Regions from separate parts of the Thalassolituus pacificus genome, predicted to be linked through region 2. Evidence: predicted binding sites of a transcription regulator. Region 2 holds the regulator's gene; the other holds the start of a gene.
The links. Region 2 encodes sigma-54, which starts transcription at its own class of promoters, with help from an activator protein. Its sites were predicted from a motif close to TGGCACNNNNNTTGCTNT; they were not measured.
Positions count from the first base shown of each region.

Region 1: a site for sigma-54 is predicted at 5,059-5,076, ahead of NYR02_RS18670 (formate/nitrite transporter family protein). Genes of this name have one in related genera too.

Region 1 covers NZ_JAOANI010000031.1:66,278-73,784, reverse strand. The annotation lists gene smc (chromosome segregation protein SMC) at 1-1,862, opposite strand, end outside; gene NYR02_RS18685 (GntR family transcriptional regulator) at 1,853-2,524, opposite strand; gene NYR02_RS18680 (alkane 1-monooxygenase) at 2,844-3,965, shown strand; gene NYR02_RS18675 (DMT family transporter) at 4,009-4,866, opposite strand; gene NYR02_RS18670 (formate/nitrite transporter family protein) at 5,270-6,106, shown strand; gene NYR02_RS18665 (bifunctional protein-serine/threonine kinase/phosphatase) at 6,175-7,507, shown strand, end outside.
Region 2 covers NZ_JAOANI010000028.1:47,712-55,218, forward strand. The annotation lists gene ptsN (PTS IIA-like nitrogen regulatory protein PtsN) at 1-262, opposite strand, end outside; gene hpf (ribosome hibernation-promoting factor, HPF/YfiA family) at 266-568, opposite strand; gene NYR02_RS14845 (RNA polymerase factor sigma-54) at 600-2,099, opposite strand; gene lptB (LPS export ABC transporter ATP-binding protein) at 2,228-2,953, opposite strand; gene lptA (lipopolysaccharide transport periplasmic protein LptA) at 2,950-3,579, opposite strand; gene lptC (LPS export ABC transporter periplasmic protein LptC) at 3,566-4,129, opposite strand; gene NYR02_RS14865 (KpsF/GutQ family sugar-phosphate isomerase) at 4,129-5,103, opposite strand; gene NYR02_RS14870 (calcium/sodium antiporter) at 5,100-6,062, opposite strand; gene NYR02_RS14875 (ABC transporter ATP-binding protein) at 6,247-7,059, shown strand; gene mlaE (lipid asymmetry maintenance ABC transporter permease subunit MlaE) at 7,059-7,507, shown strand, end outside.

The DNA.
Region 1 (7,507 bases), on a different contig from region 2:
GCCGCCAGCGCAGAGGCCAGATCTGCGGCCACTTTAACCCCGGCCAGCAGGCCGCTGACGTCCTGACGGCTCTGCACTTTGGCTGCCAGGGTATCGGCATGGCTGCTGCTAACCGCAGCAGCACCCTGCCCCTGCTGCCATAAACTGAGATGGCCTTCTTTAAAACTGCCGAGCCAGTGTTGGGCGGGGTCGAGCTGATCAATCATGACCGCCTGCAGGTAATCACCCAGAACCGTTTCAACCGCCCGTTCCCAGCCACTTTCGACCTGAATCTGTTCGGCCAGACGCGGTTTACGCGCCAGTTGATGGCTTTCCAGCCAGTGACTAACGGCTTCGGAGCCCTGCCCCAAAGCGGCTTTCTGCAGCGCATCAAGGGTGGCTTTGCGGTTCAGCATCTGCTGTAACTGCGCTTTACCTTCGTCCAGCTGACGGCGTTGCTGCTCCAGCTGTTCGCGGCCATCACTGACCTGTTCCTGCAAGCTGTCGAGGCGCTCCTGCTGACTGTCGGCGGCCAGTTCCTGCTCGCTGACTTCTTCGGCCAGCAGCTGAATTTCTTCCAGCTCCGGGTTGTCTTTCAGCTGCTGCAGTTCCTCTTCCAGACGACGAATCTGCTGGTCAAGACGGGTAAGCTGCTGCTCGCTGTTCTGAATGCGGGTCTGCGCCACTTCTGCCTGGCGGGTCGGTTCACTGGCGCGCTGGGTAAAGCTGTCCCAGGCATCCTGCCAGCGGGCCTGAGATTCTTCGGCTTCCAGCAGCATGGCGCTGGCTTCTTCTTCACCGGCTAACAGCATCTCCAGTTCTGGCTCCAGCAGCATCAGTTCTTCACCGACGGTTTCACGGGCAAGCTGGTCTTCTTCCAGTGATTTCTGCGTTTCGAGAATGGCCTTTTCGGCTTCGGCCATATCCTGATCAAGCTGCAACGCCATCTGCGCCTGATGCTCCAGTTTCTGCTCGTGGCGGGCAATGTGAGCACCTACTTCGTAGTATTTGCTCTGTGCGCTGTTGAACAGATCGCCTTTTTCCTGATGTTCCAGACGCAGGCCTTCGATTTCGGCATCGGCGGCACGCTGTTCAGCCATATGGGCTTCGAACTGGGTCTGATGCTCGGCAATTTTCAGCTCGCGCACGCGGTAGTCCGCATCCAATGCCTGCCATTTCAGGGCCTGCAACTGCGCCTTTTTCTCGCGCTCCTGGGTTTTTAATTCTTTGTACTTTTCTGCCGCCTGGGCCTGACGCTGCAGATGGGATAGCTGCCGCTCCAGCTCCTGACGGATATCCTGCAGGCGCTCAAGGTTTTCATGGGTGCGGCGCATGCGGTTTTCGGTTTCACGGCGGCGTTCTTTGTATTTGGAAATACCGGCGGCTTCTTCCACATACACGCGCAGCTCTTCCGGCTTGGCTTCAATCAGGCGTGAAATCATGCCCTGTTCGATAATGGCGTAGGAGCGCGGACCAAGACCGGTGCCAAGGAAAATATCGGTAATGTCTTTACGGCGGCATTTGCTGCCGTTAAGGAAATAGGTCGATTGCCCATCGCGGGTTACCTGACGGCGCAGGCTGACTTCAGCGTACCCCGCGTACTCTCCACGTAAAGTGCCGTCGCTGTTATCAAAAATCAGATCGACACTGGCTTTGCCCACCGGCTTACGTTCGGACGAACCATTAAAGATAACGTCGGTCATGGCATCGCCGCGCAGATATTTGGCTGAGCTTTCGCCCATCACCCAGCGCACCGCATCAATGGTGTTGGATTTACCACAGCCGTTGGGGCCAACAATACCGGTCATATTGGTGCTGAACGGCACCGTGGTCGGATCAACAAAGGATTTAAAGCCCGCCAGTTTGATGGCTTTTAAGCGCATGTTGAGGCCTCCTCAGCCATCGCTGCCAGCACCAGTTCACGCTGATGCTGACCATAATTCTGTAATAAGCCCGGTAGCGCCTGCAGGTTGCGTTTTAATACCGCTTCCATCAGGCCGGCAAAAAAGCGCGCGGCGTATTCGGTTTCGTGGGGGGAACGACGGATCGCCAGCGCATAAGTTCGGTGCAATACCGGTTGCAGGTCTTCCAGCACTTCCGCCAGATACTGATTGCCGGCAATGGCAAATGCCATGCGCATAAGGACGAAACCGGATTCAACAAAGGCGACTTTGTCTTCGCTTTGCTGCAAGGACTGGATGGCCTGCATCTGTGCCAGCAGCGGCCGGACATTATCATCGGTCCAGTTTTCTGCAACCCGCTGCGCCAGCATGGTGAGCAGATTGATGTACAGATCGTACAGGCTGTTGACGCCTTGCTCTGTCAGCGTTGCCACCACCGCGCCACGACGCGGCAGAATATCAATCAGATGACGGCTTTCGAGTATCAGCAACGCTTCGCGTACCGAACCGCGGCTCACTTCCAGCTCACTGACCACGCGGGTTTCCTGAATCCGTTCAGCGGATTTAAGCTGCCCCTGAATAATGCGTTGCGCCAGATAGCGGGCAATCTGTTCGGAAAGGCTTTCAGGCGCAGAAAAACTCATGGGGGTCTGTTCTCTGTTGATAAAAAAATCCGGCGGCGATGTTAGCACAGAATGCTGCACAACCGGGCTATGCCGAACCCTGCTGGCATCCATAGTGGTCACTGATTTTGCGGCACAGTTCCGCTTCTGGTGACGGTAGTGGTTACCACGCTGGTAACAACTGAGACCGCAGACAATCATAAGTCCACCACCGGGCATCCTCGCTGCCCGCCAATATGGCGTTACCCGGCCGCAAATGACCAGACAAAAACCCTGCTCGCCGGACAAAATTGTCAGACAATCCTGAACACAATAACAACAAAGTACTCAGGAGATGAATATGTCTGAACAAGCATCAACCTCTCGCATGCTGTCGCTGAAAAAGTATGCCTACCTGCTGGTTGTCGTTCCGCCGCTGTTACTGCCGCTGTCGCAATGGCTGTGGGAAACCGTCGGTTACGCCAACCTGTTCGCTTTCTTCCCGCTGCTGTTTGTGTATGGCGTCGTACCGGTTTTTGATCACATCATCGGCAAAGATCCGGTAAACCCGGACGAAGCCGTGGAAGTGCCGAAACTGTCGGAAGAGCGCTTTTATCGTCTGCTGACGCTGCTCTGTCTGCCGATGTATCTGGCGGTGATGTTCTATGCCGGGCATGTCTTTATGACGGCTGAACTGAGTTGGGTGGGCCAGCTGGGCTGGCTGATGTCGATTGGCACCGTTGGCGGCATTATTGCCATCAATGTCGGCCACGAGTTGATTCATAAAGATCCGAAAATCGAACAATGGGCCGGCGGCCTGTTGCTGGCCAGCGTGTCCTATGGTGGTTTTAAAGTCGAGCATGTCCGTGGCCACCATGTGCATGTTTCCACGCCAACCGATGCGTCGTCTTCACGCTACGGTCAGAGTCTGTATCAGTTTTTACCCCATGCTTATCTGCACAATTTCCTCAATGCCTGGAAACTGGAAGCCAAGCGCCTGCGCCATAAAGGTCACTCACCGTTCAGCTGGCGCAATGAGCTGGTCTGGTGGTATGCCTTCAGCCTCTTATTGGCGGCCACATGCGGCGCCTTGTGGGGCTGGATGGGGGTGTTATTTTTTGCCGCACAGAGCTTTTTTGCCTTCAGCCTGCTGGAAGTGATCAACTACGTTGAGCATTACGGCCTGCATCGCCGCAAGCTGGAGAACGGCCGTTACGAGCGTCCGGATATCGAACATTCGTGGAACAGCAATTATCTGCTCACCAACCTGTTCCTGTTCCAACTGCAACGTCACTCTGACCACCATGCGTATCCGAAACGCCGTTATCAGGTGCTGCGTCATCACGATGTCAGCCCGCAACTGCCCAGCGGTTATGCCACCATGGTGGTCATGGCGCTGATTCCGCCGCTGTGGTTTAAGGTGATGAATCCGCGCGTTGAAAGCTACTACAAAGGCGAAGAGCACCAGCTGCAAAGCGTCTGAGCGGAAACGCCGGAACACCTGCACTGAGCCGGAAGTTTATGGCTCAGTGCAAAGCCAGACCCGCCGTGGCAACAATGATCAGCAGCATCAGCAGCAACTGCCACGGTTTGACCTTCTCCCCGAACAACCACACGCCCCAGCAGGCCGCACCGATAATACCGATGCCACGCTTTGCCGTTTCGACAATGCCCGGATGAACCTCATCCAACGCCAGCCACTGGCCGCTGACTGCCAATACAAAGACCAGCAACGCCAGAGCGAGCAAGCCCTTAGGGCCATCGTAGTGCGGCAGCTCAGGCTTTCGCTTACGCCGCACAGAATCCAACATTGAAGCCAGCAGCAATACCAGACACATTCCGGCACTCTGAATCAGACCATGGAAAAACACCGTCGCTGACGTCAGCGCCAGCTTGTCGAACACAATTCCGGCACCCCAGCACAACGCCACAATTAACATCAGGCCAAAACCGGTGCCCACCGCTCTGGGTTTCAGCAACAGATTCCAGCCGGAATGCAGCAGAAAAATAGCCAGCACAATGCTCAGCATGGCCAGCCATTGCAATTGGCTCAGAGACTCATCCAGCAGCCAAAGACTGAACAGCGCAGCCACCACCGGCGTAAACGACAGCACCGGCACCAGCAAGGCAATACGGCCGACACTGAGCGCCTGGATATAACAGACACTGGCCAGCGCCGAAAACAGCAGCGACACCAGCGCCGGTGGCCAATAAGCAGCCTGCGGCAATGCCGCACCCTGACTCAGCCACAACAACAGATACAGCGGTGTGACACCGGCACTGAGCCAGATAGCCAGCGTTAACGGCGCGGCATGAGCCGTCAGTTTTTTGCGCGCCAGATCAAACAGCGACCAGGCCAGCGCAGATAACAACATAAACGACATAGCAGTCCCGGTGATGATAAATAAAACCATCTTACGTGTTCACCGGGCTGACGTCAGCGACCTGCTGAAAATGAATCAGGACGATGCATCCTGTATTTTTATTGCGCAAAAACAGGGCAACGTCAGACATAAAACCAGACATTTTTCTGCAATAAGGCGGAAAAATCAGCCATACCAACGGAAAAATAAAACTGGCACGTCTTCTGCTGAAGACATTGCATCCACATCAACGATGATGAGGAAAACAATCTGAATGACCGGATAACGGCGTCCACTCCGACTGCATATTGCAGACGGATGGGACGCCGTTTTTTTTGCTCCTGAATTCTGAGATATCGCTCCGCCAGCAGATATATCAGACACCAAGTCAGAGCAATGTTTAAAACATTAATGAGGTAATACTATGTCTTATCTGATGCCTGCCGAGTTTGCCACCAAAATGGTAGATGCCGGTGAAGCAAAAATTTATATGTCGACCCGCGATACTCTGGTACGCGCTTTTATGGCCGGTGCCATTCTCGCTCTGGCGGCGGTTTTTGCCGTCAGCGTTGCCGTGGCAACCGGTTCACACCTGATTGGTTCCATTCTGTTTCCCGTTGGTTTCTGCATGCTCTATCTGATGGGCTTTGATCTGCTCACCGGTGTATTTATGCTGACGCCGCTGGCCTGGCTGGATCGTCGTCCCGGTGTTACCTGGGGACAGATTCTGCGTAACTGGGGACTGGTTTTTCTCGGTAATTTCGGTGGCGCGTTAACCGTTGCCTTTCTGATGTCTTTTATTTTCACCTACGGCTACAACACCGATGGCGGCGCCATTGCGGAAAAAGTGGCTCATATCGGTGAAGCCCGTACCCTGGGTTACGCTCAATACGGTGCAGCCGGCTGGTTTACCATTTTTATCCGCGGCATGCTGTGTAACTGGATGGTTTCTATGGGTGTTGTCGGCGCCATGATTTCGACCAATGTCAGCGGTAAAGTGATCGCTATGTGGATGCCGATTATGCTGTTCTTTTTTATGGGTTTTGAACATTCCGTTGTAAATATGTTTCTGTTTCCGTTTGGCCTGATTATGGGCGGTGAATTTTCGGTAATGGATTATTTTATCTGGAATGAAATTCCGACCGCATTGGGTAATCTGGTGGGGGGCCTGGCCTTTACCGGTTTAACCCTGTACGCCACCCATGTCCGCACTGCGAAAAAACGTGCGCTGATGACCTCTCAGCCACAGCCACAAATGTAAGCAGTTAAAGCAATAAAACCCCGGACGATTTTTCCGGGGTTTTATTGCAGATTACCCATGGCAACCCAATGACTTCTTCTCTTAATATCCGTATTGGTCAGTATTCAACGGCCGGATGCAAAACCGTTAATCAGGATTTTCACGGCGCCTGCCTTGCCGATAATCTGCAGAAAGAGCGCAAAGGTATTGCCATTGCTCTAGCCGATGGCATCAGCAGCAGCAATGTCAGCCAGGTTGCCAGCGCCTCTGCCGTTAAAAGTTTCCTTGAAGATTATTACTGCACCCCTGATGTATGGAGTGTGCGTAAATCGGCGCAACGGGTTATTCAGGCCAGTAATTCCTGGCTTTACAGCCAGACGCGGCGCAGTCAGTACGCCTGGGAACGTGATAAAGGTTATATCTGTACTTTTTCTGCACTGATTCTGAAATCCACTCAGGCGCATATTTTCCATTGCGGTGACTGCCGGGTTTATCATTTGCAGGGGCAGTCGCTGGAGCAATTAACCCAGGATCACAGGGTACAGATTTCTGCCGGGCAAAGCTATTTAGCCCGCGCGCTGGGCATGGACCAGCAGCTGGATATTGATTACCACAACATGCCACTGACTGCCGGCGATGTTTTTATTCTCGCTACCGATGGCCTGTATGAGTTTGTCAGCCACGGACAAATCACAGCAGCCATTGCACAGGCACTGAAAATTAACAGCGAAAACAGTCTGGAGCTTTGCGCACAGCAACTTGCAGAACTGGCATTAAGTCAGGGCAGCGACGACAATATCAGCATTCAGCTGGTTTATATTACCTCACTGCCCGATGCCGACATTAATGAATGGCAGCAGCAATTACAGCAGCTGACGTTACCACCGGCGCTAGATGAAGGGGCGGAATTCGATGGTTTTACCCTGCTGCGCCGTTTGCATATCAGTGGGCGCAGTCATGTGTATCTGGCCCGCGATCAGGACAGTGGTGAAAACGTCGTTTTAAAATTTCCGGCCTCAGATATTCAGGCCGACAAAGCCGGCCTTGAGCGCTTTCTGCTGGAAGACTGGATTGCCCGGCGCATTCACAGCCCCACTGTTTTACGTGCGGCCGCAACGAACCGACAAAAACAGTATTTGTACAATGCCACGGAATGGGTTGAAGGTCAGACACTGCGCCAGTGGATGCTGGATAACCCGCAACCCGGTTTAACCAAAGTACGGGATATCGTTGCCCAGATCGCAAAAGGCTTAAGAGCGTTTCACCGTCTGGAAATGCTGCATCAGGATTTAAAGCCCGACAATATTATGATTGATGCTGACGGCTGCATAAAAATCATTGATTTTGGCGCCGTGCAGGTCGCCGGTCTGGCAGAAACGCATCAGTTTCCGGCAGAGAATCCTTTTCCGGGTACCGTGCAAT
Region 2 (7,507 bases):
GTTCCATCAGTCGCAGCAGTACGCCCATCGCCTGGTCACATTGTTTCAGGCGGCAGTGGGGAATGGCGATGCCTTCGCCAATCCCGGTACTGCCCAGGCGTTCACGGCTGAGTAATCGCTCGTAAATATCGTCGGCGGAACTATCGCTGAGTTGCTCAGCGATAAAACCTGCCAGGTACTCCAGCAACTTCTTTTTACTGGAAACCGGGGCATCAATCAGAGTGCGTTCCGGTGTGAGGATATCCTCGATGCGAATGTCCATTAATCAGCCTTGTCCGTGTTGCCGCGCCACCAGTTTTTCTTTGTGTTTCAGTACCTGACGGTCGAGTTTGTCGGTCATCTGATCAATAGCGGCGTACATATCGTCGTTTTCGGCGCTGGCATGCAGATCGGCACCACTGACGTGGATGGTGGCTTCGGCAATCATGCGCTCTTTGATCACGGTCAGGGTGACCTGGCCGTTGGTAATGTTGTCAAAGTGGCGTCCCAGCTTGGACATTTTTTCGTCTACGTAAGTTTGCAGAGATTCGGTAACGTCAACGTGGTGACCGCTGATATTAATCTTCATGTCCAACTCCTTGTTGCTGGCTTGTTGTTTTTCAAATCAATTGTTTACGTTCATTCGATGGCGGAATCATCATGGCTTCACGGTATTTGGCCACCGTACGCCGCGCCACCTGAATGCCTTTATCCCCCAGTACCGCCGCGATTTTGTTGTCGCTCAGCGGTTTGCGGGTGTTTTCTTCGGCAATCAGTTTTTTAATCATGGCACGGATTGCGGTGGAGGAACATTCGCCGCCGCCATCGGTGCTGACATGGCTGGAGAAAAAGTACTTCAGTTCGAAGATTCCGCGTGGTGTATGCATGTATTTCTGCGTCGTCACACGGGAAATAGTGGATTCGTGCATGCCAACGGCTTCGGCAATATCATGCAGAACCAGTGGCTTCATGGCCTCTTCGCCCTGTTCGAAAAACTCAATCTGATATTCAACGATTTTGGTGGCCACTTTCAGCAGGGTTTCATTACGGCTTTGCAGGCTTTTGATAAACCAGCGGGCTTCCTGCAGGTGATCACGCAAGAAGGCGTTGTCGGTGCTGTTATCAGAACGGCGCACCAGTGAGGCGTAATCGGCATTAACGCGCAGTTTTGGCGCAATATCGGGGTTCAGCTCAACCCGCCATTCGTCGCGGATATTGCGCACCAGAACATCCGGTACCACGTATTCGGCCTGTTCGGCGCTGATGCCGGAGCCCGGCTTAGGGTTCAGTTCTTTGATCAGACGCAGGACGGCTTTGAGGTCATCTTCACGCAACTTGGTTTTGCGCATCAGCGTTGGGTAATCTTTGCTGCCGAGCAGCTCGATATAATCGCGGATCACCATTTTGGCTTCGCTCAGCCACGGGGTTTCGGCTGGCAGCTGCTGTAATTGCAGCATCAGGCATTCACGCAGGTCGCGGGCAAAAGCACCGGCCGGATCAAATTGTTGCAGACGATGCAGTACGGCCATCACTTCGTCTTCTTCGACGTCCAGTGCGGGGTCCATGCTTTCCAGAATGTCTTCGACAGTGGTGTGCAGGTAGCCGTCGTCATCGACGCCGTCGATCAGCATCAGGGCGATTTCACGGTCGGTGTCGGACATGGGGGTCAGGTTCAGTTGCCACAGCAGATGATCCTGCAGATCTTCGGTGCTGGCGTGACGCGAGTCGTAATCGAAATCGTCGTCGATGGCGTTACTGCTGCTGCCGGAGGCAACGCTGGCGGTGGTCTGGTAGGTATCTTCCCACTGACTGTCGACGGGCAGGTCGTCAGGTAATTGCTCTTGCGACCACTGTTCGTCCAGCTCCGGCGTGTCGTTGTGGCTGTCATCCTGACTGCTGACTTCGTTGCTGGTGGTGGTGTCGTGATCGCTGTTGCGTGACAGGTCGGGCAGATCATCGTGCTCGTGCTCTTCCACTTCGAGCATCGGGTTGGAATCGAGGGCTTCCTGAATCTCCTGCTGCAGATCAAGGGTGGACAGCTGAAGCAGGCGGATGGCTTGTTGCAACTGAGGGGTCATGGTCAGGTGCTGACCCATCTTTAACTGAAGAGACGCTTTCATAAAAGTTCAGTAATCACTCAGTATCGGCATAGTCTGTGCATTATACGCCAAGCGGTAAACCTTGGAATCTTTTGTGCATATTCCTTTGCGCTGAATCATCAGCAGCGTCCTGGCTGCCAGGGTCGCCATCACAGGCGGAAATCCTCGCCCAGATACACTTTACGTACCTGCTCGCTGGCGAGTACCTGCTCGGGGGTGCCTTCGGCAATAATGTGGCCGCCTCCGACAATATAGGCTTTCTCACAGATAGCCAGAGTTTCACGTACGTTGTGGTCGGTAATCAGTACGCCAATTCCCCGCGCTTTAAGCTGGCGGATGATGTCCATGATGTCAGCTACAGAAATTGGGTCAACCCCGGCGAAGGGCTCATCGAGCAGAATAAACGACGGCTCTGCGGCCAGTGCGCGGGCAATCTCTACGCGGCGGCGCTCACCACCAGACAGCGACATGCCCAGGCTGCTGCGGATGTGCTGAATATGAAACTCATTGAGCAGATCTTCCAGCTTTTCCAGACGCTGCGCGCGGTTGAGGTCTTTGCGCGTTTCCAGAATGGCGAGGATATTATCGGCGACACTCAATTTGCGGAAAATGGAGGCTTCCTGCGGCAGGTAGCCAATGCCCTTTTGCGCCCGGCCGTGCATCGGCAGATGGCTGATATCTTCGTCATCGATTTTGATACGGCCTTTGTCGGCCTGCACCAGATTCACAATCATATAAAAACAGGTGGTTTTACCGGCACCGTTAGGGCCGAGTAAACCGACAATCTGGCCGCTGTGCACCGACATAGAGACATCTTTAACGACTTCCCGGCCGTTATAGCTTTTTGCCAGGTTTTCGGCTTTCAGCGTTTTCATGGCTGTTCCTGCGCAGGAGTATCGTTAAATGTACTGTTGTCAGTGCCGTTATTGGCCGCGTTGCCGGTGGCCGGTGGCTGTGACTCTTGGGCAGGAGCCTGCGGCTGGATAACCACTTTGATGCGTTGCTTCTCGCCGTCGCCAGCAGGCTGACCGGTGGTATTCGTACCGCCACTGGCCGTGACCGTTTCTTTGGTCATGTCGTAGAGAATGTTCTCGCCGCTGAATTGGTTGCCATCCTGTTGCAGCTGGGCGTTACCCTGAACTTTGATTTCACGCTGCTGGGCAAAGTAATGAATGCGCGTGCCATGGGCTTTGGTCAGCGGTTTGCCGGCATTAACCTGTTGCTGATAGCGCGCCGGATTGTCTGTGCTGCCTTCGGCAACGGCTTCTTCCAGCGTGTCGTTGGTGCGGATAATCAGTAAGCGGTCTGATTCAATGCGCAGCGTGCCCTGAGTCAGAACAACATTGCCTTCGTAGATCACCACGCCCGCTTTGCGGTCAAGTTCGGCGCGTTCAGAAAGAATGGTCATCTCCTGTTGCCAGTCGTCGGGCAGGGCCTGCGCGACGGGCACACTGCACAGGAGAAACAAGCTGGCCAGAAGGCGGTGATTATTGCGGAACATAGCGGGTATCCACCTGTGATTTGAATTCCATGCGCTGGCGCGCGATATCCAGTGTCATACCGGTTGCGTTAATACGGGTTTGGGGGCTGGTAATGATTACCGGCTGGTCGGTTTCGGCCAGCTGCTGGCGGCTGTGATAGGTCAGTGTGCTGGTCTCAACCAGTATGTCGTCGCTGGGTTGGGTGGGGTTCAGCGGACGGATTTCTACCTGACCAACAAGACGCAGCGATTGTTCGTCATCCAGCATCGTTCCTTCGAGGGCATTCACCTGCCAGGTCTGGCCTTCATCATCGGCGGACATCAGCAGTGGCTCGGCAAATAAGGTACTTTTGGTTTGCGGATAATGCGTTGAGCGGGCGGCAACAAAGGTTTGTTGCAGCTTGCCACTGTTGTCGTACTGGCGGTTATACAGACCTTCACCATAGTAATCCGGCTCATGGTTCTGTTGTTCGCTCAGGGCAGGAGCCTGTTCCTGGGTGTAGCGATCGACTGCCAGCAGGGCCAGACCAAAAAACAGGGTCAGCAGCAGCAGCAGATAGCGCTTGCGCATCAGATAACGCCTGCGCGTAACAGATCATGCATATTGATTACGCCAACGGTTTGGTCGCCATCTTTAACCACCAGGGCGTTGATTTTGTTGTCTTCCATCAGCTTCAGCGCTTCGGCCGCAAGGGTGCCCGGCGTGGTGGTTTTACCGCCGACGGTCATAACATCGGCCATGGTGGCGGTGTGGATGTCGACACCGTTATCAATCGCGCGGCGTAAATCGCCATCGGTGAAAATACCGCTCAGCTTGCCGTTGTCCTGCACTGTGGTCATGCCCAGGCCTTTGGACGTTACCACCAACAGTGCTTCTGACAGCGTTGCCGCAGACGTTACTACCGGAATCTGGCTGCCACCGTGCATGATGTCTTCTACTTTAAGCAGCAGACGACGGCCAAGTGAGCCGCCCGGATGGGAGAAAGCGAAATCTTCGGCGGTAAAGCCACGGGCTTCCAGCAGCGCAACGGCCAGTGCATCCCCCATGACCAGAGCACAGGTGGTGGAGGAGGTTGGTGCCAGGTTCAGCGGACAGGCTTCCTGATTCACTCCGGTATTCAGGTGCGCATTTGCGGCACGGCCGAGGGTGGATTCCGGATTGCCGGTCATGCTGATCAGCGCGGTGCCGAGGCGTTTCAGCAGTGGCAGCAGGCTGGTTACTTCGCCGGTTTCGCCGGAATTAGACAGGGCAATCACAACATCAGAAGGCTGAATCATGCCCATATCGCCGTGGCTGGCTTCACCCGGGTGTACAAAAAAAGCCGGGGTGCCGGTGCTGGCCAGTGTCGCCGCCATCTTGTTGCCAATATGACCGGACTTGCCCATGCCGGTGACTACAACGCGCCCTTTGCAGTTCAGAATTAACTGGCAGGCGGTGGCAAAATCATCGGTCAGGCGACCTTCCAGCTGAGCAATGGCCTCCTGCTCCAGTTTAATGGTGCGGCGGGCAGATTGCAGAAAATCAAAATTCATATCAGTGGTCATGAGTTAGCCATAAAAAACAGAGATGCCAGATAGCCAGCGTAGCTGGTGGTCAGGAACAGACCGGCGAAACGTCCAAGATAGCCCTTACGATAACTGATTAAAAACAGAACCAACAGGGCGAGGGTCAGCGCCATCATAACCGCGTAGTCGCGGTACAGCGCCAGTGGATCAACCACGGTCACAGCCAGTAAACCAGGAATCGGCATAACGGTGAGCAGGTTGAAAATGTTGGAGCCAATAACGTTGCCGATGGCAATGTCGTGGTGGCCTTTGAGTGCACTGGCAACCGAGGCCGCCAATTCGGGCAAGCTGGTGCCGATGGCAACGATGGTCAGGCCGATGATTAAATCGCTGACACCATAAGCGCGGGCAATTTCGGTTGCACCCCAGACCAGTAGCTTGGAGCTGAACATCAGTGCGACCAGTCCGGCTACCAGCCAGAACAGTGCGATGCGCATGGGGGTGTTTTCGATTTCGGCGGCTTCGTCTTCATCAACAATGGCTTCACCGGATTCGCTGGTATCAAGAAACATCAGATACAGCGCGACCGCCATTGAACCAAATAAAATGATGGCATCGGTCATGTTCAGTTCAAGGTCGGCCAGTGTCAGGCCACCAATAATGCTGATCAGGATGAGCAACGGCAGTTCTTTTTTCAGCAGCTTCTTTTGCAGCGGGATCGGGCTGATGAGAGCGGTGATACCCAGTACCAGGGCAATGTTAGTGATGTTGGAGCCGAGGGCGTTACCAATGGCCAGGTTGCCGGCGCCGTCGAGGGAGGCTACGGCCGATACGAACATCTCCGGTGCGGAGGTGCCCATGGCAACAATGGTCAGGCCTACAACCAGCGGAGACATGCCAAGGCGGCGGGCGGAAGCAGCAGCGCCAATAACAAACTTGTCAGCACTCCATACCAAAATAATAAGACCAGCAATAACGGCAGCATAGGCTGTGAGCATGGGGCACCAGGGTTAATTAGCAGCAGAAAATTCAGCGCGTCATTGTACCCAAGGTAATTCTGCACGCAATTGCAACTCAGCGTTTTATTCGGAGCTCATTACAATAGTTTACAGCCGTTGGTTCCACCCGGACATTCCGCTATGCTAGCCCGACTATCCGTACCGAGTTAAAAGGACGACATTCATGTCCGTCAGTCAGCCCTACGTCTCTGTTCGTGGAATGAGCTTCAGCCGTGGTGAGCGGCTGATTTACAATAATATGGATGTGGATTTTCCGCGTGGCAAAGTGACGGCCATTATGGGACCGAGCGGAACCGGTAAAACCACACTGTTACGTCTTATCGGTGGCCAGCTGTTACCCGACAGCGGCTCTATTATGGTCGACGGGCACAACGTACCGGATTTATCGCGCAAAGATCTGTTTGATCTGCGCCGTAAAAAAATGGGCATGTTGTTTCAGACCGGTGCACTGTTCACCGACCTTAATGTTTTCGATAACGTGGCCTTTCCGCTGCGTGTTCACACCGACTTACCGGAATCCATGATCCGCGATCTGGTGCTGATGAAGCTCGAGGCGGTTGGTCTGCGCGGTGCGCGACATCTTTCTCCGGCCGAACTGTCCGGCGGCATGGCCAGACGGGTCGCTCTGGCGCGCTCTATTGCCATGGACCCGGAAATTATTATGTACGACGAGCCGTTTACCGGCCTCGATCCGATCTCCATGGGCATGATCGTTAAACTGATCCGTGGTCTTAATGAAGCGCTGGGACTGACCAGCCTGCTGGTGTCCCACGATGTCGAAGAATCCTGCGCTATTGCCGATTACCTCTGCCTGTTGTCCGATGGCCGGGTGATTGGTTTTGGTACGCCGGAAGAATTAATGAACGAAGGTAACGATGAAGTCCGGCAGTTCCTGCGGGGCGAGCCTGATGGTCCGGTGCCTTTCCATTATCCGGCTGATGATTACCGCGCAGATATTCTGGCAGGAGTGAATTAATGCTGGCCAAATTAATGGACAAAATACAAGCCGTTGGCCGCACAGGCACCAGTGTGATTGAGGCCATTGGCCGTGGCACGCTGCTGCTGAAAAATTCGCTGTTGTGGGGCGGGCCGGGCAGTGCGGGCTTTCATGATCTGCTCAAACAGATTTACTCCGTAGGCGTGCGCTCTCTCATTATTATTGTGGTGGCCGGTTTCTTCGTCGGCATGGTGCTGGGATTGCAGGGCTATAACATCCTGATCGATTTCGGTTCCGAAGCGGCACTCGGCACCATGGTATCGCTGACGTTGTTGCGGGAATTGGGCCCGGTGGTCACCGCGTTACTGTTTGCCGGTCGTGCCGGCTCGGCATTAACTGCCGAAATCGGTCTGATGAAAGCCACTGAGCAGTTATCCGCGATGGAAATGATGGGTGTCGATCCGTTTAAGCGGGTAATAACACCGCG